Regions from separate parts of the Paenibacillus sp. MER TA 81-3 genome, predicted to be linked through region 3. Evidence: a T-box and tRNA genes for the amino acid it is inferred to sense, from the RefSeq annotation. Region 3 holds a T-box; the other regions hold tRNA genes.

Region 1 (10,501 bases), 210 kb from region 3:
ACGCGTACCCATCCCGAACACGACCGTTAAGCCCTCCAGCGCCGATGGTACTTGGACCGCAGGGTCCCGGGAGAGTAGGACGTTGCCAAGCAGACAATTAGACTCTTCAAGCGAGTCCTGTGAGAGTCTATAATATTCCCTGATAGCTCAGTTGGTAGAGCACTCGGCTGTTAACCGAGTTGTCACAGGTTCGAGTCCTGTTCGGGGAGCCATCTGGAGAGATGTCCGAGCTGGTCGAAGGAGCACGATTGGAAATCGTGTAGGCGTCACAAGCGTCTCGAGGGTTCGAATCCCTCTCTCTCCGCCAGTTAGGACTTTACTGAGGCCCGTTGGTCAAGGGGTTAAGACACCTCCCTTTCACGGAGGTAACAGGGGTTCGAATCCCCTACGGGTCACCATAGAGCATACATATGGACACTTAGCTCAGCTGGGAGAGCACCATCTTGACAGGGTGGGGGTCAGCGGTTCGAACCCGTTAGTGTCCACCATATTTATCATCAATAGCGCGGGGTGGAGCAGTCCGGTAGCTCGTCGGGCTCATAACCCGAAGGTCGTAGGTTCAAATCCTGCCCCCGCAACCAAATGACACTGGCATAGTTGGGAGAACACCATCCTGACAGGGTGAGGTCAGTGGTTAGAACTCATTAGTGTCAACTATATTTTATTATCAATAGCGCGGGGTGGAGCAGTCCGGTAGCTCGTCGGGCTCATAACCCGAAGGTCGTAGGTTCAAATCCTGCCCCCGCAACCAAATGACACTGGCATAGTTGGGAGAACACCATCCTGACAGGGTGAGGTCAGTGGTTAGAACTCATTAGTGTCAACTATATTTTATTATCAATAGCGCGGGGTGGAGCAGTCCGGTAGCTCGTCGGGCTCATAACCCGAAGGTCGTAGGTTCAAATCCTGCCCCCGCAACCAAATGGAGCTGTGGTGTAGAGGCCTAACATGCCTGCCTGTCACGCAGGAGATCGCGGGTTCGAATCCCGTCAGCTCCGCCATTCATTTTTTATAGGAAATTGCCTTCGGCCCGTTGGTCAAGGGGTTAAGACACCTCCCTTTCACGGAGGTAACAGGGGTTCGAATCCCCTACGGGTCACCATATTTCTCAATTATGAGAGCCATTAGCTCAGTTGGTAGAGCACCTGACTTTTAATCAGGGTGTCGAAGGTTCGAGTCCTTCATGGCTCACCAGAACATACAAATCAGGTCTGCGTTTTTAACGCAGATTTTTTTGTGTTATCCTCCGTTTTTACTTCCAATATTGAAAGAATCGTGCAATCTCAATCTATGTTTCTCCATTCTGTCCGTTGTTATTATGAAAATAATAAGAACCGGAGGCATACCCTTCCGGTTCTTTATTTATTGTTGGCAGCAATTCAATCCGCGAACTTCACCAGCGTTCCACATCGTTGTGCCCTTTCCCCATACGATAGGCCGACGGACTCACACCGTACACGGAAGCGAATTGATTCGAAAAATAATGAATGGAGTCGTACCCGAGCAAGAGGGCAATTTCCGTAATGGATTGACGGCTTTCCATCAAGAGGACAGCGGCTTTCTTCATGCGCGAGCGCAGAACGTACGCCTTGGGCGACATTCCGGTCTCTTGCTTGAACAAGCGGTAGAACTGAGACTTCTCCAGTCCGCACTGCTCGCACCAGCGGTCATGCGTATAGCGGCGCTCTGGATGCTCGTCCATCTGCTGCAGCACCTTTGCGATGCGGTAATCTATTGGATAATCCGCTGAAGTAACATCGCTCCACTGCAGCAGCCAAGCATAGAAGCAGGCGGAGACGGCTTGGGATGTATATTTGCCGTTACGATTATAGACCGCGAGGCAATGCTTGATGAGCTCAATGAGATGCGGATATGGGCGCAGCGACATGCACGTCGGTATTGATTCCAATTCAGGACAGGGCTCGGTCGCCGTCAGCCACAGGGGATTAAAATCATCCCATTCATAGGCAAAGGTTGGTTGCTTCGGTTTCGGCACACTCCATAAATCACAGTATATATTGCATGCATCCATCGTTTCGCTCGGAGTATGCTCGAAGAAATGCCACTCTCCAGGACGGACGAAGATTAAAGTACCGCTGGAGACGGCATAGCGCTGATCGTTCACCAGCATATGTCCATGCCCTTCCGTGAACAGATGAAACGCATAGCTGTAACCTCTACGTCGCTGTTCTTCTGGAGCTCCCCGATAATTGTACATATGAGCGGCCCGGATATGAGGAAGTGTGTCCGTAAGTGATTTCATCATTTTTCCTCCTCGATGATCGGAATATTGTATAAACGAAAGGAAGCTATCTTAAATACGAAACGTTACGTAAATGATACAATGATTCCATAAAAATGTCATGCGTAGGAGGAATATCATGCGTTTTAGACAAGTACATCTCGATTTTCACACTTCGGAACATGTTCCCCATATCGGGAGAAAATTTTCTAAAAGTAATTTTCAGGAGATGCTCCGTGTTGGTCATGTCGACTCGATTACCATCTTTGCAAAATGCCATCACGGGTGGGCTTATTTCCCATCTGAAACGAACGAAATGCACCCGGAGCTCAACTATGACCTGCTTGGGGCGCAAATTGAAGCTGCACATGAAATCGGCGTCAATGTACCGGTCTACTTATCCGTGGGCTTGGATGAAAGATTGGCATGGCAATACTCCCAATGGCTGATTCGCAGCGAGGAAGATCGCACGAATTGGGTCGACTCCTTCATGAAGCCGGGCTATCATCAATTTTGCTTGAATACGCCGTATCTCGATATCGTCATTACACAAATTCAAGAGGTTGTGCGCAAATATGATGCTGACGGCATTTTCTTAGATATTGTCGGTGAACGGACGTGCTATTGCCCAACCTGTCTGAAGCAAATGCAGGAAGATGGCTTGAATCCGCGCAACAAGGAACACGTTATCGAAAATGGGCGCCGTATTTATGCCAACTATACGAAGCGTGTGCGCGATGCCATCGACGAAATCAAACCTGGTCTGCCTGTATTCCATAATGCAGGGCACATTCATCAGGGACGCCGCGATTTAATGAATATGAATACACACCTTGAATTGGAATCACTTCCGACCGGGGGCTGGGGATACGATCACTTCCCGTTATCGGCACGTTATGCGCAGCCTATCGGAATGGATTTCCTCGGGATGACCGGTAAATTCCATACGTTCTGGGGCGAGTTCGGCGGTTACAAGCATCCGAATGCGCTGCGGTACGAAACATCGTTGAACCTGGCACATGGCGCTCGCTGTTCGATTGGCGACCAGCTTCATCCGGAAGGTGAGATGGATAAGGCGACATATGAGCTGATCGGCAAAGCCTACGCGGAAGTGGAGCAAAAAGAAGCATGGTGCGTAGACACGGTCAATCTTGCAGACGTTGCGCTGCTTACGGTTGAAGCGGCAGGTGTACAGCAGGATAGTGGTGCGATGTATTCCGGAAAAATCGATATGGGTGCCGGGCGTATGCTGCTGGAAGGCAAAATCCTGTTCGATGTGGTTGATTTGAAATCCGATTGGAGCCCTTACCGCGTGCTCATTTTGCCGGATGCGATCGTCATGGCAGAGCAGGTGCGCGAGAAGGTGGAAGCGTTTATTGCTGCGGGCGGCAAAGTGCTCGCAACAGGACGCTCTGGCTTGAACGAGGAGATGACGAACAACCTGCTGCCGTTAGGCTTTAAAGACACAGGCGTCAATCCGTTCCGTCCGGATTATTTCCGTCCGGCGTTCGAATTGCCGAACCTCGGCGAGGCTGCTTACATTATGTACGGCGAAGGCCGCCGTATTGAGCTGACAGACGGCACGGAGCTTGGACGCCGTGAAGATCCGTACTTTAACAGACAAGCTTTCCGTTTTTGCTCTCACCAGCATACACCGACTTCCGAACAATATGGCGGTCCGGGAATGGTGGAGACGAAACACGGAATTTATATAGCTTGGAATGTATTTGAAGATTATGCGACAAAGGGAAGCCTTGTATTAAGAGAAATGGTAGTCTATGCTCTGCGCCGCTTGCTGGGAGATCAAATTTCCTTGAAGACGACACTGCCGGCTCAAGGCGTAACGACGCTGCAGCATCAAGCGCAAGAGAAGCGTTTTATCCATCATCTCCTGTATGCTTCCCCGGTGAAACGTGGCGAGCGTGTAGAAATTATCGAAGATATTATTCCGCTCCACAACATTGAAGTAGAGGTACAGCTGCCACAGCAGCAGGTGAAGCGAGTCTATTTGGCGCCACAGATGACGGAGATCGACTATGAAGCGACTTCACGCGGTATCCGCTATGTTGTTCCTCAATTGGAATGTCATCAAATGGTCGTTCTGGAGTATAATTAGCTCGTACCATTCATAGAGGCAAGCGGCCGCATCGAAATGCGTGTTCACGACCTTTTGAAGGGGACATAAGCAAGAAGACACCTTGGGAATGACGAGGGAGGAACGAACGTGGTTGACTTAGGAAAAGTGTTAGTAGAAGAGTTTCGGGGAGACTGGTTGGAATGCGCGTATACGGGCCATGTGGCAGGCGTCAATGAGCACGGGGAAACGATGTTTCATGTCGGCGACGAAGGCTATGTGAGCTTTATGCGCTCTTCTTCCAAGCCGGTACAGGCTCTACCTGCGATATTGGCGGGGGTTCCAGAGCATTACGGCTTAAGCGATGAAGAAATCGTACTGATGACAGCCTCTCACCGCGCTCAGAAGTTCCATGTTGATGCACTTGAGTCTTTTATGAAAAAGACGGGAATTACAGAAGACAAGTTCGTATGCAAACCTACTTATCCGCTGAACAGTGCCGCCAAGGATGAGCGGATCGCGCATGGCGAGCCACCGCGCTCCTTGTATCACAATTGTTCAGGCAAGCATTTGGGCGTGCTGGCCTTGTGCAAAATGATGGGCTGGCCGGAGCACAATTATGCGGAGCCGGATCATCCGGTACAGCAGCACGTATTGAAATTGATGTCGCAATTGTCGGATATGCCTGCGGATCAAATTAAGTTGGGTACGGACGGCTGCGGATTTCCCGTGTATGCCATACCTATTCGCAACATTGCACTCTTATATTTACGCCTTGCCTGTCCGGATCTGATTGCGGATGAAGCAGTGCGCAACGCCGTTATTCGATTGACGACTTTGATGAACAAATACCCATTCTACGTGTCAGGTACAGAGTTAATCTGCCCAACGCTCTTACAAGATGACAACATTGTCGCGAAAGGCGGAGCTAAAGGGATTTACTGCTTCGGGCTGCGCAAACAGAGAATGGGGATTGCATTCAAAGTGATGGACGGTTCGGAGGACCAGTGGCCGCTCATAGTCGCTCATATATTAACAGAAATTCAGTATCCGAATGCGGAAACGATCGAGCGTTTGAAGCGATTGAGTCCTGCGGAGACGAAGAACGACAACGATAGAGTCGTCGGATATCGCGAGCCTAAGTTTCAATTACTATGGGATAACAAATAAGATAAAAGTATCGGAAAAGCCTGTTTTAGAAGTTGTTTAGTCAGCTTCAAATCAGGCTTTTCCATCTATATGCGGTTATTTTCAAATATAAAGAACAAGAAAAAAATACCACAAAATTTTATGAAAAAAAGATTTGCAATTCAATATTCAGTCTGATATATTAGTAAATGTCCTCGCTAAAACGACATGTAACGCTAGGATGCAATACAATTTTTAGCTAATGATGTAAAATATGCGGACATAGCTCAGTGGTAGAGTATCGCCTTGCCAAGGCGAGGGTCGCGGGTTCGAATCCCGTTGTCCGCTCCAGAATATGCGCCCTTAGCTCAGCTGGATAGAGCGTTTGACTACGAATCAAAAGGCCGGGAGTTCGAATCTCTCAGGGCGCGCCATATATAACTTCATAAGCCGGTGTGGCGGAATGGCAGACGCGCGCGACTCAAAATCGTGAGGGAAACCGTGGAGGTTCGAGTCCTCTCACCGGCACCATAAGATGTTCGGGACGTAGCTCAGCTTGGTAGAGCACTTGGTTTGGGACCAAGGGGTCGCATGTTCAAATCGTGTCGTCCCGACCACTAACATGAAGAACCGTCGGTTATATACCGGCGGTTTTTGCATTTTATTTTGTGCATTCGATTACTCTTCGCATAATTCGGCATAGACTACTTCTTGACTAGGTTGCATCCTCTATTCATATCGGTCTTTTCAGTTCGTTTACATTCCTTTTTTTTTATACATCTTCCGGTGTGGTTACTGGGGTTCCATATTTTTTTGCGCTGTGTTGAACGATTGAACCGACTTGTTCGTATTACTTGCGACTGCAGTCATTAGAACATCAATTACAAGGAGCGTGAGAGTGATTGACCGAACAGGATACCATTGACCGTGCTCAAGCGGGTGATACGGCAGCGCTCGCGCTCCTTTTGCAGCAGCATTACCCATTTGTGCGCAGCTATATGTTGAAGCTAACGATGAATCCGACATTGACGGATGATATCGTACAGGACACGATGCTGAAAAGTATGGAAAAGCTGCATTTGTATAACGGCGCTTCCAAGTTTTCGTCTTGGCTTATTACGATCGCCACTCGAATTTATGTCGATTTAATGAGGCGACAGAAGGTGGAGAAGCGATGGCAAGAACAGGCGACGCGGTCTCTCCGATACCAGATGGAGGCTCATAACGTGGAGTGGACGGATATGCTCGATTCATTAGGCAAGCTTCCGCCAGAGCAGCGCGCCGCAATCTTATTAAAGCATTATTACGGTTACACTTATCCGGAAATAGCAGAAATGCTCGACTGGAGCGAAGGCACTGCCAAATCCCGTGTCTTTTACGGCATTGAGCACATTCGAAAGGAGCTGAGATAACATGGAGCATAAGAAATTGCCGGAGACCGAAGAAGAATGGTCCGCTCTTCTCAAGGAACAATGGAGCAAGCTGGATGTGTATAGCGAACAGAAGCCCGTGCCAAGTCAGACGTTTCTTATCGGAATGTTAACGGAACACAAGCAAAGGCAGAAGCGCGCGTTATGGCGCGAATTAAGTGTCCTGTGGCTGGCAGCTGCAGTTATGCTGCTCGGCGGATTTACATTGGCAGTGACCGATATCTCCGTGTATGTAATGATGCAGCTTGTGTTATTTGTCGGCATCCTAGGGGGATTGCTCATGCGAGGATATGTGATGAAAAGACGCAGAAGAGGTGCGCGTCATGAATAATCTGAATTCAATTCCGTTGTGGGCATTGTTCCTGTTGGGAGCTACATTGGTGACGCAGGGGACGTGGCTTTTTCTGCATGCCCGCAAGCACGGCTATTATCCGTGGTTATGGGCCTTGTGGGGCTTCCTTAGTATTCCGCTGCCATCCCTAGTGTACGTGCTCTTTGTAGCTCAGCCATGGAGAAGGACAATACCTAAGAACAGACATACGGATGATAGCGAATAACTTACTTTATGGAATAGAGGGGATAACGAATGCAGATGGCTTGGGCGGATATTCCTTGGAATATCATTATGCCGCTTATCGTTGTGCAGCTCATCTTGATGGTAGTTGCTCTGGTATCGCTGAACAAGACAGAATGGACCAACGGGCCGAAATGGCTGTGGCTTATCATTATTATCGTGTTAAATATTCCGGGTTGCATCGCTTATTTCTTAATAGGTAGAAAGGAGAGAAGATGAGCCAGTTCGTTATTACACAATTGTGCAAGCAGTATGGCAATCATAAGGCGGTGGATGCCGTTAACTTTACGATACAAAGCGGAAGCTGCACGGCCCTTCTCGGTCCGAACGGGGCGGGAAAGACGACGACGCTGCACATGCTGACAGGAGTGACCAAGCCAAGCTCCGGGACAGTCGCGATGATCGATGGGGCGGGACGGGAACATCGCGGGGATCTGAGACGCTGGATCGGATTTATGCCGCAGTCGCCCAGCTTTCATTATTGGATGACAGGCCGGGAGTGGCTGCAAATGATGGCTGAATTAACAGGCTGCAGCAAGCGTCAAGCTCGTGTAACGGCGGATGAATGGATGAAGACTGTCGGTCTGGAGCATGCGGGGCAGCGCAGCATTGGCGGATATTCCGGAGGTATGAAACAGCGACTCGGCTTGGCGCAAGCTATGATCGCGCGTCCGGAGCTGCTAGTGCTTGACGAACCGGTATCTGCGCTCGACCCGATCGGCAGGCGTGAGGTCATGGCATTGCTGGAATCGTTGAAGCGGCGAACGACGATTCTATTCTCCACTCATGTGCTGCACGATGCTGAGGACTTATGTGACGAGCTGATTATTATGAAGCAAGGTAAAGTATTGATGCAGGGCAAATGGGATGAGCTTCGTAAACAATCGGAATCACCGTTATTTACGATTGAGGTGGAGCATACGGCGGATGCTCTTGCTTGGCTGCGAGAGTTAGCCGATATGCCGCTCGTAAAGGAAGCGAATGTACGCTCCGCACGAGCGGAGCTAGTCGTGAGCGATCACGATGCCGCAAGGGAATTTCTGTTGAAGCAGATTCGCGAACGAAGAATACCGCTTGTGCGATTCGAGGCCGGCGTGACAACTTTAGAACAGTTATTTATGAAGGCGGTGAAGTGATGAAGGCATGGTCCGTCCTTTACCGGAAAGAATGCACGGAGATGCTGCGTAATTATAAATGGATTTGGGTGCCGCTAGTATTTGCTGTCTTAGGTATTGCTCAGCCTGTCACGATGAAGTTCATGCCCGATATACTATCGATGGCAGGAAGCTTGCCGGAAGGCACGATTCTGCAGATCCCGACACCTGTGGCAGGAGAGGTGCTCGGCCAGACCCTGAGTCAATTTAACACGGTTGGAGTACTTGTACTTGTGCTTGCATTGATGGGTTGTGTATCGGGAGAAGTGAAGTCGGGAGCGGCTGCCGCACTGTTGACCAAGCCGATCTCCCATGTCAGCTATATGATGGCCAAATGGGCAGGAGCCATCTCCTTGACGATTCCATCAGTCCTGCTTGGTTATTTATGCTCATGGTATTACACGGAACAGCTGATCGGACATGTGGATATATTAAATGGCGCGGCAGCAGCCTGCCTTGCACTAGGCTGGTTCATATGGATCTCCAGCTTAACCGTAGCTATGAGCGCGCTGATTAATAATGCGGGCGGTTCAGCCTTTGCAGCGCTTGCTGCCGCTATGTTGACGAGTATTCTAGCGGGCCTGCTTCCGGCGTCAAGCGGATGGATGCCTTCCAAGCTGCTGCAGGGAGCCCAACTGATGCTGATGAATTTTGAACTGCCATTCCCATGGCCAATTGCGGCTGTGACAACTCTGCTTCTTATGGCAGCCTTTATGGTCACAGCTGTTATTCGCAACGCCCGGCGCGGCACGTGGCTGCCGGCGTCGCACGAATAAATGAAATGAGACAAGCAAGTATAGACTTCCCCTTCATTTGGCCAAACTAAGAAAAAAAGAGTAAGAGGGGATTGTTATGGCTCGGGAACCTCGTACCTATACACGGTTCTATTTTCGAGTGAAGCAATGGAAAAAGCGTCTGCGGCGATGGAAGCGTCCGCTCTGGTCATTGGCAGCCATTCTATTGTTTCTTACGATTTTGACTATCGGTATTCAATTGTCGGATAACATACGTAATCTGGTGGAAGGTAAAGATAATACGCCATCGCTGGAGACATTTGCAATGCTTCAGGGTGATGAATTCACACAGTTGGATAGGTCAACACAGCTTGTCCTGAATCAGCTGATGAACAAGGATGAGAAGCGGGAGGTCGTCCATCGGAAGCAATACATTTGCGGAAAAAGTGATAAAGCGCTAGGCAAACAGAACTCGCGTGACATTATTCAAACCGTGCTGAATCATCCGGATTGGCTGACTTCGATGGACAGTGACGGCCGTGTTATTTTAGAGGAGCAAGTTGACGACATGTCGGAAATTTGTAAGGAACAAGCGCACATTGGATTGGATAAAGACGGGAACCTAACTCTATATGACGGACCGCCGCAGAAGCAGAAGGCGATACGAACTTTTTTTCAACTGGATGTAGAGTCGATGGAGAGCGCTCTTCCGCCTAAAGTGCTCAAACAGTTATATCAAGGCATACGCATTACGGACATGGATGAATATCATAGCGTACTGTCCACGTTCAGCGATTATGCCGTAGAAGAGACGGAAAAAGTGATGAAACCAACTCCAGTCGATTGACGTAATCTTATAAAAAAGAAATGAAAGAAGGACGCCGTAACCGGAATCCTTCTTTTTTGTCCTGGCGGGGTTGGCTGGATTAAATCAGAGTGTGAAAATGGAATGGATTGCCCTGAACAGTTTCTGGAGAAATAACGGTTTACGGTCATAATATATCTACAGCCGAAAGGGGAATGCCAATGGAACTAATTCTCATGCTGCTCATTATTTTGGCGTCGACGAAGATTGCGGGGGATCTTACCGTACGATTGGGACAGCCAGCCGTACTTGGTAAATTGCTCGTCGGTATTATCATTGGACCTGCCGTACTCGGATGGA
Region 2 (10,501 bases), on a different contig from region 3:
TCGTGAACGTCGTCATGACCGTACTCATCGCGTATCCGTTATCTCGTCGCACGTTCTACGGACGTCACATCATCATGATGCTGCTCGTCTTCACGATGTTGTTCGATGGCGGTCTTATTCCGAACTATATGGTTGTGAAGTCGTTAGGAATGATCGATACCCGCTGGGCCATGATTATTCCAGGCGCATTGGCTGTCTTCCAGGTCATTATCGCCCGTACGTTCTTTCAGACGAGTATTCCGGAAGAATTGGCTGAGGCATCGGAGATTGATGGCTGCAGCGACGTCCGCTTTATTACAAGTGTCGTGCTGCCGCTATCGAAACCAATTATAGCTGTCATGACGCTAATGTACGCCGTCGGCCACTGGAACTCTTATTTTGGCGCTCTCATTTATTTGAAATCGCCGGATATGTTCCCGCTGCAAATCGTGCTGCGGAATATTCTTATCCTGAACACGGTCGATCCGACGATGATGGCGAACGTGGATGATATGCTGCAGCTGCAAGGCATGTCAGAGCTGCTGAAATATTCGCTTATCGTGGTGGCGAGCGCTCCGGTGTTGATGATTTATCCTTTCGTGCAAAAGCACTTTGTAAAAGGAGTCCTTATCGGTTCATTAAAAGGTTAATCTCTGCCAGATTACAACTCAATTCGAGAATATAAAAGGGAGGGTCTTGTAAGATGAAATTGAAATGGACGACGATGCTTGCGGTATTGCTGTGCGCCTCACTGCTCTTGGCGGCTTGCTCCAGCGGTTCGGGCGGCTCTGGCAAAGAGGAAGGAAAGGGAAATGCCGCTGCGAACGAAGTGGCGAATGCCGGCGAACTATTCAATCCGGTAGGAGAATATCCGATTGCAAAAGAGCAGATGACACTTAAGATGTTCGCGCCGCAATCGGCAGCGATAGAAAATTTAGAGACGAACGAATTCACAAAATTTGTCGAAGAGAAAACAAACATTAAAATTAAATGGGACGTTGTGCCAGAGGGTGCCATTGAAGAGAAGAAGCAATTGATGATGGCAAGCGGAGACTATCCGGAAGTCATTCTCGCCGGCAACTTCTCCAAGGCAGACCAGATGAAGTACGGACAGCAGGGCGTATTTGTTCCGTTGAATGATTTAATTGATAAATATGCTCCGAACATTAAGCAGGCCATGTCGGAAATTCCGTACTTGAAGGATGCGATGACGACGCCAGACGGCAACATTTACACGATCCCGAAAGTGAACGAATGCTATCACTGCACCTATGCTTCGAAAATGTGGGTGAACCAGAGCTGGCTTGATAAGCTTGGATTGAAAATGCCGGAGACGACGGAAGAGTTCTATCAAATGCTGAAAGCGTTTAAAGAGAAGGACCCGAACGGAAATGGCAAAGCAGATGAAGTTCCGCTCACTACGGCAGGGAAAAAGGACATGTGGGGCGGCGGCTTGGATGCCTATTTGATGAACGCTTTCATTTATAATGATGCCAATACGTATATGTATATGGATAATGGTGACATTAAGTTTTCTCCGAATCAAGAAGCATGGCGCGAAGGATTGCGCTTTATCAATAAACTGTATGCTGAAGGGCTTATCGATAAAGCTTCCTTCACCCAGAACGCCGATGCCGTCAAGCAAATCGGCAACAAGCCTGACAATGTGATGGGAGCCGTGTCCACGGCGCTTATCAGCTATGTATACAATCCGAACGAATTGACGCCTCGCCATAAAGAATATGTAACGGTACCACCGTTAAAAGGACCGAACGGCGTGCAACTGACCGGATACTTCGTCGGCGCTGGCAACGGACAGTTCGCGATTACGAACAAAGCGACACCAGAGCAGCAGATTGCGGCGATTCGCTTTGCAGATTATCTGTACACCGAAGAAGCAACGGTGTATACGAGCATGGGCAAGGAAGGCGATGGCTGGCACAAAGCGAAGGAAGGCGAGAAGACGGCTGACGGTCAACCTGCGCGCTTCAAGCAAACGCCGAAGCCAGGCGTATCGCAAGTCCAGAACGGCACTTGGCAGGAGCTCGGCATTATGAAAATGACGAATAAATTACGCGATTCCTTTGCGGTGCCGGATGATATGTTCGCGGAAGACGGCTATGGCCTTCGCCTGCGCAACGAGTCGAAGAAATATGAACCGTTCGCGAAGCCGGAAATGGCTTTCCCAGCAGACGTATTTATCGCAGCCGAGGACGCTTCCTTGGTGGCTCAACTGCAGACGTCCATTAGTGACTATGTCGAGTCCAACATGGCTCAGTTCATTACCGGCAGCAAAAGTTTGGATAAGGATTGGGATGCGTATGTGAAAGGCTTCGACGGCTTGCAGCTGCCGAAATATTTAGAGATTTACAGCAACGCTATAAAAAAATAAAGGTTAGCTTTATACACTATCCGCCGGTGTTATGCTGCCGGTGGATAGCTGCTTGACAGCGCGCACATTTTCATGCTTCCATTTGCTTATTGATGAAGGATTTAACTCCACTATCTCGAAGTCATAAGAGGTTCTTGCATGGTGCAGAACGACTTATAATGTTATCGAAAACACATGCTTGTCGCAACTGTCTGACCACATTACTAATTTGAAGTAAGGGAGAGGGCGTTATGACGAAGACGAAGCTGGCTTTGCCTACCCCGCAGCAAATAGCGTGGCAAGACTTGGAATTGGGGATGTTTTTTCATTTTGGGATCAATACGTACTGTGATCAGGAATGGGGAGAAGGAACTGATTCCCCGGAATTGTTCAACCCGGCGCAGCTGGATGCGCGGCAATGGATCCGCACGGCCAAAGTGGCCGGATTCAAATATGTCATCCTGACGGCAAAGCATCACGATGGGTTCTGTCTGTGGCCGACGAAGACGACTGACTATTCGGTGAAATCAAGCCCATGGAAGAACGGTCAAGGTGACGTGGTGCGTGAAGTGGCCGATGCGTGCCGGGAAGAGGGCATGCTTCTAGGGTTGTACGTATCTCCTTGGGACCGCAATGCAGCGTGCTATAGAGATCCTGCTGCTTACGACGACTTTTATGCGGAACAGCTCACAGAGCTTTTGACGGGTTATGGGCCGTTAGTGGAAGTCTGGTTCGACGGAGCGGGCTCGGAAGGCCGCCAATACGATTGGCCGCGCATCATTGGTCTTGTGAAGCAACATCAACCGGATGCAATGATTTTCAATATGGGTGCGCCGACGATCCGTTGGGTGGGCAATGAAGACGGAGTCGCTCCGTATCCGTGCTGGAACACTGCTGAAAGCGCTCGCGTGAGCATGTTCACGAGCGACATGAACACGTGGATGGGAGCCACGCCGGAATGGGTTCCTGCGGAATGTGATGTGCCGATTCGGGCGAGACATTGGTTCTGGCACCCGAATGATGAGAGCAGTCTGCATTCATTAGACCATCTGATAGACTTGTATTACCGCTCCGTTGGTCATGGGACAACCTTGCTCCTGAACGTCTCGCCAGATGACCGCGGCCTGCTGCCCGATTGTGATGTAGAGCGCGTACAGGAATTCGGAACGGAAATCCGCCGCCGATTCGGACAATGTATTGCCGAGACGACGGGCGCAGGAATGGAAGTTGTACTCGACTTGGGAGAAAAACAGGCGATCGAGCATGTCATTGCGATGGAAGACATTGCGTATGGGGAGCGAGTCCGTGCTTATGTGGTGGAGGCCCGGGTTGACGGGGAATGGAAGGCGGTAGCGCAGGGCAGCGCGATTGGGCACAAGAAGATCGATCGGATCGAACCGCTCGAGACCGCTAGTATCCGCCTGCGTATAATCGAATGCATGGAAGAGCCAATGATTCGCCGCTTGGCCGTATATTGATCGGGAAAATAATGAGTCGGAGAAAAAAGAAGCAAATCGATTACAGAGGCAGGAATGCTGCCTTACGATATCGAATATAAGACAGGGCAAGGATTTACTGCGAATTCATTCGTGGTTATTCCTTGCTTTTTTTCATACACTATGAGAGCTTGAACTGGATTTATCATATGTCCTAGTTCGTGAATATTGCGTAGTGTATTATTGAACAGGGGTTCTATGTCATTGGATATAGGGTAAGAAAGAGTATTGCAGGAGGTGAGCGGCGTGAGCGATAAATTATCATCAGATATCAATCGTGACGACGGCGACAACATGAAAGAAAAGAGAAAAGCCCCCTCTGAACCGGAAGATATCCTCGAGGAAGCGGACCGCATATTAGAAGGTACGACAGAAGAGGTGAAGCGGGAGCTGCGTTATTGGCAGCCGTACGACTTGGCCGTCGTCTATCGCGATGCGAAGATGACGAAGCGATCTCACTTGCTGAGTGCTCTGGAAATCGATCAGTTGACGGAAATGATCCGCGAGCTGGACCCGGATTTACAGCTTGAAGCGTTTCAGATGCTCGGGCGCGAACGCGCCGCCGAAGTGCTGAACCGGATGGATAATGACGACGTCGCCGATATGATGGCTGCCGTTAGTCTGGAAGCGAAGGAATTCCTCCTCTCGTTGATGGAACGGGAAGAGAGCGACACGGTGCGTCACTTGCTCACCTACGAGCCGGAGACGGCGGGCGGTCTGATGACCAACCGTTACGTGTGGTTCTATAACCGCTACACGGTGCGGGAAGCGGTGGAGAAAATTAAGGCCTTCGCAGAGCTGACGAAGCATGTGCATTATTTCTATGTAGTAAACGAACAGAAGCGTATCGTCGGCACCTTGTCCTATCGGGAGCTGGTACTCGCTCAGGAGAATGAAACGATACAGGAGCTCATGAACGAGAAGGTTATTTCCGTAACGGCAGACACAGACCAAGAAGAAGTGGCGAAGCTGTTCGAGCAATACGACTTCCTGTCCATGCCGGTCGTGGATGCAGATGACAAGCTCATCGGTATCGTGACCGTCGATGACGTCATCGACGTCTTGCGGGAAGAGGCGCATGAGGATATTAACAAGCTATCAGCAACCGACAAGACTATCGATTTTCGCACGAATGCAGTAACCGCAGCACGGCGCAGGCTGCCATGGCTCATTATGCTGCTCTTTCTCGGACTCGTCTCCGGCAGCATTATAAGCCGGTTCGAAGAAACGTTACAGCAGGTGGTGGCGTTAACATTCTTCATGCCCATGATTGCCGGAATGACAGGGAATACAGGCACTCAATCACTAGCTGTCGTCATTCGTGGATTATCTTCCGAAAATATAGACAAAGCTATCGTTCGACGTCTGTTATGGCGCGAACTGTTCGTAGGACTTATTATCGGTATGGTATGCGGCGGATCCGTGGCCTTGGTGGCGGGAATATGGCAATCAAGTGTAGCGCTCGGCCTTGTCGTCGGATGTTCCTTGTTTCTCACTGTCATCATCGGGACGATGGCCGGGACTGTCATTCCGCTCATTTTGTACAAATGCAATGCCGATCCAGCCGTAGCGTCCGGGCCACTGATTACGACGTTGAATGACATCTTTTCATTAACTGTTTATTTCGGTACGGCGACAGTATTTTTATCGTATTTAGTGTGACCGTTTGAGGAAGCGCAGGTAACACGGGTGGTGTCTTATCAGCACAAAAACATTTTGCCAATTGGTAAAAAAAGTTTTGAAAAAAAAGCTTGTCAACGTTCATGCCGTTTGTTATACTCTTAATTGTCGCCGCAGAGGTGATGATGAAAGTGTGACTATGGCCCGTTGGTCAAGTGGTTAAGACACCGCCCTTTCACGGCGGGAACACGGGTTCGAATCCCGTACGGGTCACCATTTCTTTTACTTGAAATGAATCATGGCGAACAGCAATGTTCAGTCAGCATGAGAGCCATTAGCTCAGTTGGTAGAGCACCTGACTTTTAATCAGGGTGTCGAAGGTTCGAGTCCTTCATGGCTCACCAGTTATTCTCTCGTTGGAGATGCTGGTAGCATATTTCCCTAAAATGTGCGGTAGTGGTGGAATGGCAGACACGCTATCTTGAGGGGGTAGTGGGCGTACGCCCGTGGAGGTTCGAGTCCTCTCTACCGCACCATAACCAAGCAATCGCAAAGCCTAAATAAGGCTTTTTTTGTTTTTGGGAAGAAGTGCGGGATGGGGTCCGAACTCCAGACAATTTGATAAGACGGAAATCAAATAAATGTCATTCGCGAGCAGCGGGGGCATTGCCCCTAGGTTTTATCCCGTTCCGATCGGGACCATCAGGACGCCTTACATGTCTATTCGTAAATACTGTCAGCGTTTTCGTAACGCAGCTTCTCGGATTTGATGGTCTCAGTTGTTTTGGAAACAGTCGTTGCGGAGGAACGCTCCACTTTACAAGAGCTTCAAATGATGGTATATTAATTGTTGTCCTCTTCATGAGGGATTAGATGTGCGGTAGTGGTGGAATGGCAGACACGCTATCTTGAGGGGGTAGTGGGCGTACGCCCGTGGAGGTTCGAGTCCTCTCTACCGCACCATACATACTCAAAGTGTATCCCTTGCATAGGCAAGGGATTTTTTGCATGCACATATCTGCTCACATGCCGTGAAAAAAGTAAAATAGACCTCTTCCTTGAAAGGATGGTCTATTTCTAGTCTGCATGAAGTTGTCAGCTGCCTAGTATCTTCTATACATGCCTAGAGACTTGGGGTGCGTATAATCGAAGCCAAACCTCTTGTATAAATGATCGGCGGGGACATCCGCTAGCAGGCTGACATAAGATTTATCAGGCGCATTGTTCTCTAAGTAATTGGTGATTTCCGTCATGATCAGTTTCCCCAACCCTTTGCCTTGATAAGAAGGGGCAACCGCGATGTCTACAACTTGATAAAAGCAACCGCCGTCTCCGATGATTCGGCCCATGCCTACGAGTTCGTCTTCATGTCTCAATGTGACTGCAAAGATGGAGTTTTTCAAAGCGATTTCGGCTCCGATTAAGCTTTTGGCACTAAGACCGGCAGCGACTCGCAAAGCGATATATTCCTCTGGCGTAGGCGCTTCGTGAAAAATATGTATGTTTGGACTCAATTGAATGAACCTCCTAAATAGATATGAATTCTGTTTCATTATACAGGATTTTTTTGTAAATACGATACTATAAACACGGAGCTTTAGAATCAAGATGCTGCAAGCAGATATACAAAGCCGCCAGCGGATGCTGGCGGTTTTCGTTCCGCTTCATATCCGGGGTTATCGCAGCAAGGACAGCAAGGCGATAATTTCAACCAGCCGGATTATGCGGTTTCTTCTGCGGCGTCCGGTAATAGAACTCAACACCAGAAAATCGGTGCCGACCGAGGTCAGTCTTCCAGTAAAAGTGCCTTTTCTGGTGGTGACCCGCACATTGTGTCCACAAAGACGAAGAGCTTTGTCGCGAAATGTCATGCTTCACAGCCCCTTTTCCCATAAGATAATATAATTGAATACACGTTATCATATGTGAGTTGTTGCTCATGCGAGTGGGTGGACAAACTACAGGCTGGCAGGGCAGAAGCGCAAATTTGATGGATATGGGCATTTAAAAGAATCTTTTTGTCACAGCAGGCCATACAATAACAACGCAAGTACACTTTAATAACGGTGAAGGGGGACATTAAATGAGCGACATTGCTGGAAGATGTGGTGGTTTCTTTACTTCTACAGGCGTAATTTTGGTTCTCTTCATTTTGTTGGTAATCGTATTGCGTTCCGGCTGGTTCTAACCATACACCGGGGAAAAGCCGGGATGTTGATTCCGGCTTTTTTGACATGAAGGAATGTTTAAGTTCTATGCAGTGATTTTTCAGCAGGTTTGCGAGCAATGATGCGAGTGTCCAGTCTTTTGAGCCATTCTCCCTTTGATTCAGAACTAACGCAGGTCAGACACAAAGGATGAACTTGCCCAACACTGGAAAACATACTGTTCTAGAAGAGTAGCCAGGTAAACGAATCAGTTTCTGATGGGATGGGACAAGGGGTGGAATGCTTGTGCGCCACATCTTCTGACGGGATGGGAGAGTGAGGCAAAGGGCAAAGCGGAAGATAGAAACATAACATCTAGTAACATCTAATGCCTCATTAGACGAGTCCTCCACGTGTCTCTAGGAAATTGCAAGCGTTATTTATATGTTGCGCCATACCGCTGCTCTAACCATGGTGCAGGAGGGGGCGGCGCGTGCTATCATCCCGATCTGGCACATGCATATGCCCATTTATGGTGGCATCCGGAACATACTTTAGGATACAAGCATGCGATCATTCATGAGATTGAACGCAATCGAAGGCCGCCTCCTCTTCAATCAGACGGACAGTAGACGGCCCTTTGTGCGTTTATACGGACACTTTAGTTCGTCCGACGAACGATTGAATGACCTGATTGGCCGCGCCAAGCACGGTCGAACGCTGCTGCAGCGAGGAAAAATGAATTTGCAATCCATGCTGATGCGATTGGAGTGTACGTTGTTGCACCGTCCGCAGAAGCGGCTTGCGGATCCAACGTTCGGCTTGGGTGAGCTTGTTACCGATAATGACTAGCTCTGGGTTAAACGTGTTAATAATATTGGCGATGCCGACGCCCAAGTACTCACCAATCTGATGCAGCGTGTGAAGCGCGTTCGGCTCATCCTGCTCAGCAGCTTGCATGATTTCTTCCAAGCTATGATAGCTCACGTTCTTGCCAGCTTCTGTAATCGCCTTCTCCGAGGCATACAGCTCCCAGCAACCCCGGTTACCGCAGCTGCATTTGCGGCCGTTCGCTTCAATCGTCATATGCCCCATTTCGCCAGAATAGCCGTATGCGCCCTTGAACAATTCCCCTCCGATAATCGTTCCGGTACCGATGCCGGCCCCTGCGCTGATATAGACGAGATGCTGCGCTTTCTCGCCTGTGCCGTACTCCCATTCGCCGATGGCGCCTGCGCGGGCTTCATTGTCGACAGTGATGATCGCCCCGGGAAACCGCTCCTCTATAGCCCGTTTCAGCGCAACGTTCCTCCAGCCCAAGTTCGGCGCGAACAGGACGTTGCCTTCTTCATCGACCATTCCCGGCGCCCCGATGCCGATCCCTATCGTGCCGTAAGGCGCGTCGGGAGCTTGGCTGCGAAGCGCAGTGATCGTATCGCATAGGCTGTCGATCACATGCTCCGATTCATTGCTGCGGATAGGAATGTTGGCTTCCTCCAGCACAATCTGTCCTGATAAGTCGCATAGGATTGCCGTGAAGCTTCCTATGCCTAATTCGATGCCAATGGTATAGCCCGCATGGCGGTTGAACAACAGCATGAGCGGTTTTCGTCCCCCGCTGGATTGTCCCGGACCGATTTCGAGCACAAGCTGCTGCTCTAACAATTCATTCACTAGATTCGAGACGGTCGCCTTGTTGAGACCGGTCATCGATGCAACCTGCGCACGCGAGATAGGGGCATGAAGCTGGATAGCTTCGAGTGCGATCGAGGTGTTTATTTTTTTTACGAGAGCTTGATCACCGGTGACCTTCATCTTGATACCTCATCCTTTATCGATACAACTTTATTTATGCTCTAAATTTACAATGTCAATGATTATTAGTTTAGGAGGGATTGCTCATTTAAGCAAGTTTTTTATAATTAGGCTGTGACGGGTGCAGCGAGATGATGGGAGATAAGTCGAAATTATAATATTTTTCCTACTTAGTTTAATGGATATACAAAGTTATTAAATTATGCTAGGATGAGGGTAAAGTTTTAATTCAAGAGGAGGCACCTGCAGATGAGCTACTTTGCAACCGTTAACAAGATTGAGTATGAAGGCCGCCAATCGTCCAATCCTTTCGCGTTCAAGCATTATCGTCCAGATGAGATCGTGATGGGCAAGCCGATGTCGGAGCACCTGCGCTTCGCGATGGCATATTGGCATACGCTGACCTATGGGGGAACGGATCCGTTCGGAGACGCCTTGATGGAACGCTCCTGGAATCGCCTGTCGGGAATGGATTTAGCGAAAGCGAGAGTGGAAGCCGCATTTGAATTTATGGAAAAAGCAAATCTAGACTATTTCTGCTTCCATGATCGTGACATCGCTCCGGAAGGCGATTCGCTGCGGGAGACGAACCGGAACATTGACGTGATTGTCAGCATGATGAAGGAGTACATGGCATCGACCGGGAAGAAGCTGCTGTGGAACACGCAGAACATGTTCACGAATCCGCGCTTCGTGCACGGTGCGGCAACGACGTGCAATGCGGACGTCTACGCGTATGCTGCTGCGCAGGTGAAGAAAGGGCTGGAAGTCGGGAAGGAGCTCGGCGCCTTGAATTATGTATTTTGGGGCGGGCGTGAAGGATATGAGCTGCTTCAAAACACGGACATGAAGCTCGAGTTGGATAATATGGCGCGTCTGTTCCATATGTCTATCGATTACGCAAAAGAGATTGGCTTTGATGCTCAGTTCCTAATCGAACCGAAGCCGAAGGAGCCGACGAAGCATCAATACGACTTTGATGCGGCCACCACACTCGCTTTCTTGCACCAATACGGCCTGAAAGAACACTTTAAGCTGAATCTCGAAGCGAACCATGCGACATTGGCTGGCCA
Region 3 (10,501 bases):
TCCTTCGAACAGAGCTCGTTCTCGTTCTTCGGATCGATGAAGCGCAGGTAATACCAGCAGCTTCCCGCCCATTGCGGCATCGTATTCGTCTCGCGGCGCGCCTTGAGCCCCGTCTCGGAATCGACCGTATTCACCCACTCGGTCACGTTCGCAAGCGGCGATTCTCCCGTACCGGAAGGACGGATCTGGTCGATATCCGGCAGCATGACCGGCAGTTCGGATTCCGGTACCGGCTTTATCGTGCCGTCTTCCAGATGAAGAATCGGAATCGGCTCACCCCAGTAGCGCTGACGGCTGAACAGCCAGTCACGCAGACGATACGTGATCTTGCCTTTCCCTTTGCCCTCCGCTTCCAGCCATTCAATCATGCGAGCCATCGCCTGCTCGTTCGACAAGCCGTTCAAGAAGTCGGAATTGACGTGAGCGCCGTCGCCGGAATAGGCTTCCTTCGCTACGTCGCCACCTGCAACGATCTCCACAATTGGAAGCTCGAACTGCTTCGCGAATTCCCAGTCGCGTTGGTCATGGCCTGGAACGGCCATAATCGCACCCGTACCGTAACCGGCAAGCACATAGTCTGCGATCCAGATAGGCAGCTTAGCTCCATTGGCTGGATTCACCGCATAGGTGCCCGTGAATACGCCCGTCTTGTCTTTCGCCAAGTCCGTACGCTCCAGGTCGCTCTTGCGTGCAGCTTGATCTTGGTAAGCCTTCACGGCAGCTTCCTGTTCCGGAGTCGTAATTCGCTCTACGAGCTCGTGCTCCGGCGCCAGAACGCAATAGGTCGCGCCGAACAGCGTATCGGGACGCGTCGTGAAGACGACGAGTTCATCCTCGAATCCGTCAATCGCAAAGCGCGCTTCCGCGCCTTTCGATTTGCCGATCCAATTGCGCTGCATGTCTTTGATGCTTTCCGGCCAATCCAGCTCTTCCAGATCTTCCAGCAGCCGCTCTGCGTATTCTGTAATTCGCAGCACCCATTGACGCATCGGCCTGCGGATGACTGGATGGCCGCCGCGTTCGGACTTTCCATCGATAACCTCTTCATTCGCCAGCACCGTGCCGAGCTCAGGACACCAGTTCACCGGAAGCTCCGAGACGTATGCAAGCCCCTTCTTGTACAGCTGGATGAAAATCCATTGCGTCCATTTGTAATAATCGGGATCGGTCGTGCTGAATTCGCGGTCCCAATCGTACGAGAAGCCGAGAGATTTAATCTGGCGGCGGTAGTTGTTGATATTCTTCACCGTAATGTCGCGCGGATGCTCGCCCGTATCGAGCGCATGCTGCTCGGCAGGCAGTCCGAAGGCGTCCCATGCCATCGGATGAAGCACGTTATATCCTTGCATCCGCTTGTAACGGGAGATGATATCGGTTGCCGTATATCCTTCCGGATGGCCTACGTGAAGGCCCGCGCCGGATGGATAAGGGAACATATCGAGCGCGTAGAACTTTGGCTTATCTTCGTCTTCAAGCGTCGCAAACGTCTTCTGCTCATCCCAGTACGTTTGCCACTTCGGCTCGATGGATTGTGGCTGATAGCCATGCTGTTGTTTTATTTCTTGACTCATCCTAATCCTCCTCATGCTGCACCATGTAGCTGCACGCGCAAGCCACATTGAAGTGCCTAAGCAATAATGCAAGCTGTAATAATGCAACGCCGTAACTCCATTATTCAGCAAAAAAGCCCCCCGTCCGTAGCGTAATCGCTAGGGACGAGAGGCATAATTCCCGTGGTACCACCCTAGTTAGCGAAAGACATGCTTTGCCTTTCACTCCCTCTGCACCTGTAACGCGGGTGACGCGTCGCAGCATAGCCCTTCCGCTTCCGCTGCGCGACTCTAAGGCGAGTTCACCTTCTTCCACCACCGGTTCCCACCCAACACCGGCTCTCTGACAGATGGTCGACAAGCTACTATTCCTCTTCGTTGTCTTTGCTACACCTATTCAAATGTAACGTGTATGTACCTGCGATCAGTCGCAAGTAGCTATATTGTAAAGAAAAAAACGCATATTGTCAATGTTTGTCGCATCACGAGCACGCTGCTTCCTCTTTCACCGCGGCGAAGAAAATTCGCTGCGCGTCAGCATCCGGCTTCTCCCATGTAAAATCGGCAAACATCTCAATCTTATTGAAACCGGCATCTCTTAAACTTTGTGCAAGCCACTGAATATCATAGGCGCGCTGCACATGGGCTTCATCCACCCGTTCAAACAAACCGCCGTTCTCTTGACGAACAAACAACGTCAACTGATGCTCGATCTCCTTGCGTCCCTCATCGAAATCGGAGAACCATATGTAGGCGATGTCTTCCTCATCATAGGCAAAAGGCTGCGTATTCGCATACTCTTCGAATTGGCGAATAGACAGCACATCGAAGAGAAATATTCCACCCTGACGCAACTGGTCGTAAGTCGCCTGGAGCACCTGCTTGACTTCACTTTGTTCCGTAATATAGTTCAAGCAATCGCAAAAGGAAACGACTGCATCCACGGAATTAGGAACTGACCAGTGACGCATATCTTGGCACACCCATTGCATGTTCCCCTGCAGCGGAGGATGAGCAGCCATCTTGTTCTGGGCGATGGATAGCATCGTCTCAGATAGATCTATCCCAATGACCTCATAGCCTAGCGCCGCTAACGGCAGTGAAATATTGCCAGTTCCACATCCAAGATCAACAACGCGTTCAAGCTTCCCGCTTCCGTATCGCCGCCATGCCGCTTCGGCGAAAGCAATCCATTCTTCATAGGGCATATCCGCCATTAAGCGGTCATACACCTCTGCAAATCGACCGTACGATTCCATTACTCTCGTCCTTCCTCATCCCGTCCCTTTTTGATTACGAAGCATCCTAAGATGTCATTCAACATCGAATCCTGCATTCACTCTCGAAAGTCCGGTGCTGAAAAGGGGCCCTTTTGGACAACCTCTTTTAGCGGCTCGGCTTGCGCGGCTCCGACTGCGCCTGCTGCAGCACGCCCGCCAATTCATCGGCTGCCAGATCCTTCCCGGCTTGAGTCAACTCCGTCCAGCTTCCGTTCTGGTCAATAAGTCCCGCTTTCATCAAGCGGCCAATCGATCTCTTAAATGCGGATTTGCTCATGTTAAAGCGCTGCTTCACGATATCAGCCGGCGTCTCATCCGAGTATGGCATCGTCCCGTTCGGGCGCTCCTTCAAGAAACGGAACAACCGATCCGCATCCTTATCCATGCCGACTTCCTTGCGTTCTGCGGTCGTGACGTTTACGCGCCCGTCCTCGCGCACGTGCGTAATTCGAACACGAACCCGTTCACCGAGACGGAGCGGCCGCGGGCGTTGGGATTCATGCAGCAGGCCGATGATGCCGAAGCCAAGCGGTGCGCCGTCGATCACGAAGAACGTCCCCATCTTCAGAGCACGGTACACAATCGCCTCATGCCAAGTATTGAGCCATGCTTCCGGAGCATGAAAAACGAGTGGAATTAAATCGTCCTCCCGCGCGGGAAGTGCAACGAGACGGCCAAACTTATCGTGTGCCATTTTGACGTACACATCATCACCCAACTGAGGATGAAGCGGTTCGTATTCCGGCAGTTCGCCCCTCGGCAGCAGCAATTGGCGTCCAATGCCCATTTCCAAGAAGCAGCCGTACTTCGGGTGGATGTCGGCCACCTTCAGACAAGCTACTTCGCCAAGTGTCAAATACGGGCGCTTCATCGTGGAGGCTAGTCGGTCTTCTGTATCGAAGAACAGAAATACATCCACCTGCTCGCCTGGCTTTATCGGTCCGGTCATTTCCGAGTAGTGCAGCAGCACGTCCAGTTCGCCATCTGTTAAAAAATAACCGTATGGAGAGACTTCACGCGCAACCGTTAATTGTTGAATCATACCTGCAACCAAGGTCATGCCATTTCCACAACTTTCGCATCGGACCACAGCTTCTCAATGCTGTAGTATTCCCGTTCGTCGCGATGGAACACATGCACGATGACATCGCCCATGTCCACAAGAACCCAGCGAGCCGAATCAAAGCCTTCCGTACCGCGAATGTGAACGCCTGCTTCATGTGCGCGCTTGCGAATTTCGTTCGTAATAGCTTGGACCTGAGTGTCCGAGTTCCCGTGACAGACGACAAAGTAGTCCGCTATGAGGGAAATGCCTTGCAAATCCAGGACGACGAGATTCATCGCCTTTTTATCTTCAGCCGCGTCTACGGCGATCTCAAGCAATTGTTTTGAAGTGATTGCCATTGTTCAACCTCCATCTCATTTGTAAAGCTCTTGTTCCAGCTCTTCAATCAAACTGTTTCTTGCCAGTATCGTAAGCGGAAAGACGCGCCGGCGTTTGCCGAGCAAGAAGCTGATCGTCGAATCAAACCCCGCTACGAGGGCCGTGTTCACATCGCGCTCTGCCAACTCGCGGATGAGGTCAACACCTGGAAAATCGCGTCCAGGTTCGATATAATCTGCCAAACATACGATTTTGTCCAGCAGCGTCATATGAACGCGTCCTGATGTGTGATACCGTATGGCATCCAGTATTTCTTCGTCTTCGATCCCGTATTCATGCTGAGCAACATATGCTCCGACAGGAGCGTGCCACAACTGCTTGTCATGCTGCAGCAGCTCCGGCGGCATATGCTGCTCGCGGATGATCTCTTCCATTCGCGCCGTCGGCCAATATTTGGCTACATCATGCAGAATGGCTGCGATCTCCGCCTTAATTGGGTCTGCTCCGTATTTGTTCGCGAGCCGGATCGCCGTATCCATTACTCCTTGAGTATGCTGCCAGCGCTGTTCCGGCATTTGAGCTTGGACGGACTCAATCATTTCTTCGCGTACTTGATTCATAAAGCCCCCACCTTGCTATATATTGTTCAACCGCATCCGGCACCAAGTAACGAATGGATCTGCCCTCAGCAAGGCGCTGTCTAATCATCGTAGACGATATGTCCATTTGCGGCATGTATGCAGCGCTAATGCGTTCACGCCATGCAGCGGGCAGCATATCCAAGTGCCACGGCGTTCCCGGACGGCGGAGCCCAATAAATGTTATGCTGGTCATTAATTCATCGATACGATGCCATTGCGGTAAATAAGCGACCATATCGCCTCCGATGATCCATGACCATTCCACATCTGGATGCGTCTCCCGCAAGCCTGTTGCAGTATCTACTGTATACGATACTCCTCCGCGCGCATACTCCCAGTCGCTCACTCGAAAGCACGGATTTCCCTGCGCCGCAAGCTTCGTCATCTCTAGACGTTGCTCAATAGAAGCGAACGGCTGGCGGGATTTATGTGGAGGAACGCTAGCCGGCATGAACCACACTTCATCCAGCCGTGCCGCTTCCAGCGCACACTCCGCAGCGATCAGATGTCCGAGATGTATCGGGTCAAACGTACCGCCCATGATGCCGATTTGTTTCATGGGTAGGCCTCCTGTGCCGATTAAGGTAATTCAATCTGTTTTTTCTCTTCAGACTCCTTATACAGGACAATCATCTTGCCGATAACCTGCACAAGCTCTGCACCCGAACGTGAAGACAATTGCTCTGCCACTTCATAGCGATCTTCCATACAATTATTCAAGATCGACACTTTAATCAATTCGCGCACTTCCAATGCTTCTTGAATGTGACGAATGAGTTGATCGTTCGTTCCGCCCTTGCCTACTTGAAAAATAGGCTGTACATGATGTGCGAGAGATCGCAAATAGCGTTTCTGTTTACCCGTTAGCATATGTTTACCTGCCTTATCTGTATCATAATGTTATAAAATTCTTGAAAAAGGTACTCAAAAAGTCCCTTTTGAGCACGCACATGAAGTAACCTGCGGCCTCACTAACTTCCATGCCGACATCGACAATCCGAACGAGTTCGCCTGCAGTTAATTATAGCGTACGTAATACTTCTTGTCTCATCAGCTCCGCAGGAGCCTGTTTGCCGGTCCACATTTCAAACGCGATCGCGCCCTGATAGACGAACATTCCGAGGCCGCTATGCGTTCGGCAGCCTGTCCGCTGTGCGGCCTGCACCAGCGCAGTCTCGAGCGGATTATAGACGATATCGCTCACAATCATATGAGGCTGCAGCCAATCCGGATTGAGAGGAATGGCTGCAACGTCAGGATGCATGCCGACAGATGTCGTATTGATGACGATATCAACCTGCTCCGCATCGATGACTGGAGCATCCAGCAACGGTACGACACGTATCGGACCATAAGGAGACAAATCGTCGGCTAACGCCTGCGCTCTTTCGACCGTCCGATTGGCAATGATTAGCTCCTGACAGCCTTCCTTCAACAGTGCATAGGCGATTCCGCGTGCCGCGCCGCCGGCACCGATTAACAGAATCCGGGCAGCAGAAACATGTGGAATCATCTCTTCCTTCAAAGATCGTACATAGCCGAGACCATCCGTATTATATCCGATAAGCTTCCCGTCGCGGCGGACGATCGTGTTGACCGCTCCGATAACTTGGGCGCTCTCGTCGATATTATCCAAATACGCCATGACACGTTCTTTATGTGGAATCGTCACATTAACTCCGCCGATGCCAAGCGCGCGAATTCCCTTTATGGCCTGCTCCAGCTCATCCGGCGGCACATGAAATGCGGTATAGATCCCATTTACATCAAGGCTCTGCAAAGCCGCGTTATGCATAAGCGGTGATTTGGAATGCTTTATCGGATCGCCGATGACCGCATACAACGTCGTTGAACTGTCCAACGTCCGAACATTCCCCACTGATACTACCGCATCCGGTTCCATCGTTCTACGCTCCCTACCCATGTTTGTATAAATCATTATCGTTTAAAGCAACGAATGGCGTGTCAGCACCTTTACTCCTTTGGGAGCATGAACCTCCACCAGCGCCCCGGTCGTTCCGTTGCAAGTTACCCATCCGAGACCTGAAATAAAGACGTCCGTCTCGCTTCCGCGCGCAATTCGAAATTGATGCTTCGTCCAAGCAGGCAGCTCGTCCACACGTTCACGCGTAGGCGGAGCCAACATATCGCCGCGGTGGTCACGGTACAACTCGTCAGCCCGTTCTAATTTGGTCCGGTGAATCGGAAGCCCATTCGACACATAGCAAGTAAATGACTGGCGTTCCCCTTCCACGAAGTCGAAACGTGCAAAAGCGCCGAAGAACAACGTCTGCCCTTCATTCAACTGATATACTGCAGGCTTCAGCGGCTTGTCCGGCAGCAGCGCGCCCAAATCATCACGATGCGCCAGCTCAGTCATGCGGCTCGGGTATACAATTCCCGGTGTATCGATAATATGCTTGCCGTCATCAAGCGGAATATGCACAACATCGAGTGTCGTACCCGGATAGCGCGATGTCGTCAATTCTTGTTCCATATCGCTGTAATCGTTGATGAGACGGTTAATCAGGGTTGATTTTCCGACATTGGTAGCACCGACGACATACACATCGCGTCTTTGCCGCCACTCACCCACCTGGTCTACCAGTCGATCGAAGCCAAGGTTGCGCTTTGCGCTGACGAGAATGACGTCAACGATGCGCAAGCCGTGCTCCTTCGCCTGCCGCTGTACCCAATTCGTAATGCGATTCCAGTTCGTCGCTTTCGGCAGCAAGTCAATTTTGTTCACGACCAGCAGCACCGGGTTGGTGCCAACGAAGCGCTGCAACCCCGAAATGACGCTCCCATCAAAATCGAACAAGTCAACGATATGAATGACGAGCGCGTCTTCCTTGCCGATGCGTCCCAGCATGCGCAAAAATTCATCCTGGTCTATTGCGACAGAAGCCGCTTCGTTATAATGTTTAATCCGGAAACAGCGCTGACAAATGATCGGCGTCCGTTCCAATGCTTTTGCTGGCACATATCCTGGTTGTTCAGAGAGCTCCGTTTGCAGCGTCACGCCACAACCACTGCAAGCTCGTGCCTCTTTTGTTTCATCACTCAATGTCGTTCCTCCTCGTGCCACAATCCTTTTTTACGCAGTCGAGCCGTAACGATGCGCTCGATGCGTCGATTGACGCGTGTCATCCAGCCTTCGTCCTGAATGGCTATCGGCTGGACCAATATTGTAAACATACCAATGCGATTGCCTCCAAGAACATCTGTAAGCATCTGGTCGCCGACGACGACCGTTTGATCTGGTGTGAGCCCCATTAGCTGAAGCGCCTTATGAAAGGCTCGTTGCGATGGCTTGCGCGCCGCATGAACGAACTGAATATCGAGCGGCGTTGCGAAGCGGGATACGCGTGTATGATCATTGTTCGATACAATGACCACTTTAAATTTTTGGCGTTTCACTTCCTCCAGCCATGCGGCTAGTTGCGGTGTCGCCAGAGGGTCTTTCGCACCTACAAGGGTATTATCCAAGTCCGTAATAATCCCTTGAATCCCTTTCTCCTTAAGCATAGCCAGATCAATATCATAGACCGTGCTTACCCGAAGACGGGGAATAAGCCCTTCCAACAAAGCAGTCACCTCGTTTTCATACGAAAAACTATACCATATTCTTTGTTTTTCGTGCAAAAAAATGCCGTTCCTGTGCGGAACGACATGTAATCGTCACAATCACGAGCTCATTCTCTACCTTTCTCTCTCTTTCATTTTACCGTATCCATTCGTTACGTTCTATAATCATCCCGCCCGTTTAAACTGACGGACAGCAGCTTTCAATCGCTCAATATCTGCTTCCTGAGTGAGATCGTGACCATATTTTGCTTGTTCAAACAGCGGAACGATCGTATTGACGGAGGCATAGCGTTCATCATTGCCTCTACACCAACGGAAGGCCGCTTCTCGAACCGTTTCATGCGGCGCTTTGCGCAACCCCTTCAGGCGGCAATAACTGATCCACATTTCGGTCTCCAGAACAATTTTTTCATCAGGCGTCAGATTGCGCTTCAACATGCGGATCCACCGCAGCGAGAAACCAACCGACCGCCATCTCCATAAGAGAAGCACAAGCGTACCGATAAGGACAGCAAGGACGATGATTCGAGCTACTGTTGTCACCCAAGCCGGTAAAGACGCTTGTGTCTGATCTTGCTGGCCCGGAGCTGATTTGTCCTCATCCTTCTCTTTGTTCTTCTCTTGCTCCGCTATTGGTTCAGTCTTCTCTTCTTCCTTCGGTTCCCATCGAGGCAAGCTGAATCCAGGTGTTGGCTCAAATGCGATCCAACCGTAATCGCCCATATACACTTCCACCCATGAATGAGCATCTGCATTCGTTACACGGAAAGTTCCACCGGAATCAGGATCGAATTGGCCCAGCATCATATGCTCGCTCATCCCTTCACGCACGCCTGGCGCATAGCCTTTGACCCAGCGGGTCGGCACGTTGACCGAGCGGAGCATCACGGCCATCGCCGTTGAGAAATAATCACAATACCCTTCCTTCACTTCAAACAAGAACCCATCTACGAAATCTTCACTGGTGCGCAGTGAGATATCCGGTGTATTCGTATACTGGAACTGGCTGCGCAAATAGCTCTCGATTTGCTTCGCTTTATCGTAATTGTTCGTCGCATCAGCCGTCAACTGCTCGGCAAGATCGCGCACACGGGGCGGCAGCTTCTCCGGAAGTTGAATGTACTTGCTGAAGCCGAGATGCTCTGCGGCGTTGTCATCACCTGCAGAAGCTTGGCGCAGCTTCTCCTCCGACACGACAGGAACCCGGGAAATCACCGTGTAGCTCTCCGGATATGGAGCACTTGGCGAACCCATATAATGAATCTCGCTATCTCTTCCATTCCACCAGAGTTCACCGATATTTTCGGTCTTAATGTCGTTAATGGATTCAATCGCCTGCATGCCGAACAGCACCGGATATGGTTGTCCGCTCAACATATGGAATGTCTGCTTAATCTCACGGGTCTGTATATCGCTAGATGGCGCACCTTCCGATTCAATACGCGTGTTTGTTTTCACTCGTTCCTGCCCGTCGGTCCGGTTCAGATCCCTCCAGCCTTGCCCGGTGTACAGCTCCTTTGCCTCACCCCGCCAGTATCCTCTCGCATCGGATTGTACGGTCATAACAGGCATATAGTCCATTTGAAACCCGTTCCCGAGCTGGCTATCCTGCTGGCTGTACCCCGATGTGCTCGTGCGCGGCGCATCGTTGGAGCCTGTGACGTCCGACATCATTCGCTTGACGATATTGTCACCATCGCCGTAGCGATTACTCCAAGCGGTATAAGGATCCGTTAAAATCGGTTCGAACTCTGGCACGCTAACTCCGATAGACATGATAACGGCAATGATAAAGAAGGCACTCATCCCCATTTGAAGCGGATAACGCAACGAGTTGCGCCACATATGGGGGTACTGCTGCTTCATTTGTCCAAAATGCAAAGTAATGAGCCACACTAATGAAGCGCCGACAATCCAAGCCACTTGCTCCCAGAGCATCGTTTCCGTGAAGGAGTCTAATATTCCAAATACGATAATTTGCATAAGAAGCCAAATAATAACCCTGCCGCTTCCTCTGACAATTTGGCCAATAGCTTCGTAGACCAGCCACAAGCCGAG

The links. A T-box is a leader RNA that pairs with one kind of tRNA and senses whether it is charged. The one in region 3 lies ahead of leuS (leucine--tRNA ligase), so its partner is inferred to be a tRNA-Leu.
Region 1: it has a tRNA-Leu gene. The T-box ahead of leuS (leucine--tRNA ligase) is inferred to sense a tRNA for this amino acid. The anticodon was not compared.
Region 2: it has a tRNA-Leu gene. The T-box ahead of leuS (leucine--tRNA ligase) is inferred to sense a tRNA for this amino acid. The anticodon was not compared.

Annotation. Positions count from the first base shown of each region.
Region 1 is NZ_JAMAWB010000008.1:168-10,668, forward strand. Features, by position in the region: rRNA gene rrf (5S ribosomal RNA) at 1-91, shown strand, start outside; tRNA gene M3650_RS12705 (tRNA-Asn) at 137-212, shown strand; tRNA gene M3650_RS12710 (tRNA-Ser) at 216-307, shown strand; tRNA gene M3650_RS12715 (tRNA-Glu) at 324-398, shown strand; tRNA gene M3650_RS12720 (tRNA-Val) at 413-488, shown strand; tRNA gene M3650_RS12725 (tRNA-Met) at 505-581, shown strand; tRNA gene M3650_RS12730 (tRNA-Met) at 675-751, shown strand; tRNA gene M3650_RS12735 (tRNA-Met) at 845-921, shown strand; tRNA gene M3650_RS12740 (tRNA-Asp) at 925-1,001, shown strand; tRNA gene M3650_RS12745 (tRNA-Glu) at 1,028-1,102, shown strand; tRNA gene M3650_RS12750 (tRNA-Lys) at 1,119-1,194, shown strand; gene M3650_RS12755 (AraC family transcriptional regulator) at 1,394-2,263, opposite strand; gene M3650_RS12760 (beta-galactosidase trimerization domain-containing protein) at 2,382-4,358, shown strand; gene M3650_RS12765 (asparaginase) at 4,467-5,486, shown strand; tRNA gene M3650_RS12770 (tRNA-Gly) at 5,721-5,795, shown strand; tRNA gene M3650_RS12775 (tRNA-Arg) at 5,802-5,878, shown strand; tRNA gene M3650_RS12780 (tRNA-Leu) at 5,894-5,975, shown strand; tRNA gene M3650_RS12785 (tRNA-Pro) at 5,985-6,061, shown strand; gene sigY (RNA polymerase sigma factor SigY) at 6,347-6,856, shown strand; gene M3650_RS12795 (YxlC family protein) at 6,858-7,205, shown strand; gene M3650_RS12800 (sigmaY antisigma factor component) at 7,198-7,431, shown strand; gene M3650_RS12805 (PLD nuclease N-terminal domain-containing protein) at 7,461-7,667, shown strand; gene M3650_RS12810 (ABC transporter ATP-binding protein) at 7,664-8,584, shown strand; gene M3650_RS12815 (ABC transporter permease subunit) at 8,584-9,378, shown strand; gene M3650_RS12820 (BofC C-terminal domain-containing protein) at 9,455-10,183, shown strand; gene M3650_RS12825 (cation:proton antiporter) at 10,357-10,501, shown strand, end outside.
Region 2 is NZ_JAMAWB010000004.1:159,769-170,269, forward strand. Features, by position in the region: gene M3650_RS06870 (carbohydrate ABC transporter permease) at 1-629, shown strand, start outside; gene M3650_RS06875 (ABC transporter substrate-binding protein) at 683-2,371, shown strand; gene M3650_RS06880 (alpha-L-fucosidase) at 2,602-3,828, shown strand; gene mgtE (magnesium transporter) at 4,141-5,508, shown strand; tRNA gene M3650_RS06890 (tRNA-Glu) at 5,668-5,742, shown strand; tRNA gene M3650_RS06895 (tRNA-Lys) at 5,795-5,870, shown strand; tRNA gene M3650_RS06900 (tRNA-Leu) at 5,917-6,002, shown strand; tRNA gene M3650_RS06905 (tRNA-Leu) at 6,344-6,429, shown strand; gene M3650_RS06910 (GNAT family N-acetyltransferase) at 6,570-6,980, opposite strand; gene M3650_RS06915 (hypothetical protein) at 7,143-7,337, opposite strand; gene M3650_RS06920 (hypothetical protein) at 7,550-7,654, shown strand; gene M3650_RS06925 (ROK family transcriptional regulator) at 8,262-9,428, opposite strand; gene xylA (xylose isomerase) at 9,678-10,501, shown strand, end outside.
Region 3 is NZ_JAMAWB010000008.1:205,215-215,715, reverse strand. Features, by position in the region: gene leuS (leucine--tRNA ligase) at 1-1,571, opposite strand, end outside; T-box leader at 1,709-1,938, opposite strand; gene M3650_RS13720 (class I SAM-dependent DNA methyltransferase) at 2,033-2,809, opposite strand; gene M3650_RS13715 (CvfB family protein) at 2,937-3,890, opposite strand; gene rsfS (ribosome silencing factor) at 3,887-4,234, opposite strand; gene yqeK (bis(5'-nucleosyl)-tetraphosphatase (symmetrical) YqeK) at 4,250-4,834, opposite strand; gene M3650_RS13700 (nicotinate-nucleotide adenylyltransferase) at 4,806-5,414, opposite strand; gene yhbY (ribosome assembly RNA-binding protein YhbY) at 5,435-5,725, opposite strand; gene aroE (shikimate dehydrogenase) at 5,877-6,758, opposite strand; gene yqeH (ribosome biogenesis GTPase YqeH) at 6,801-7,922, opposite strand; gene M3650_RS13680 (YqeG family HAD IIIA-type phosphatase) at 7,919-8,443, opposite strand; gene M3650_RS13675 (DUF4129 domain-containing transglutaminase family protein) at 8,609-10,501, opposite strand, start outside.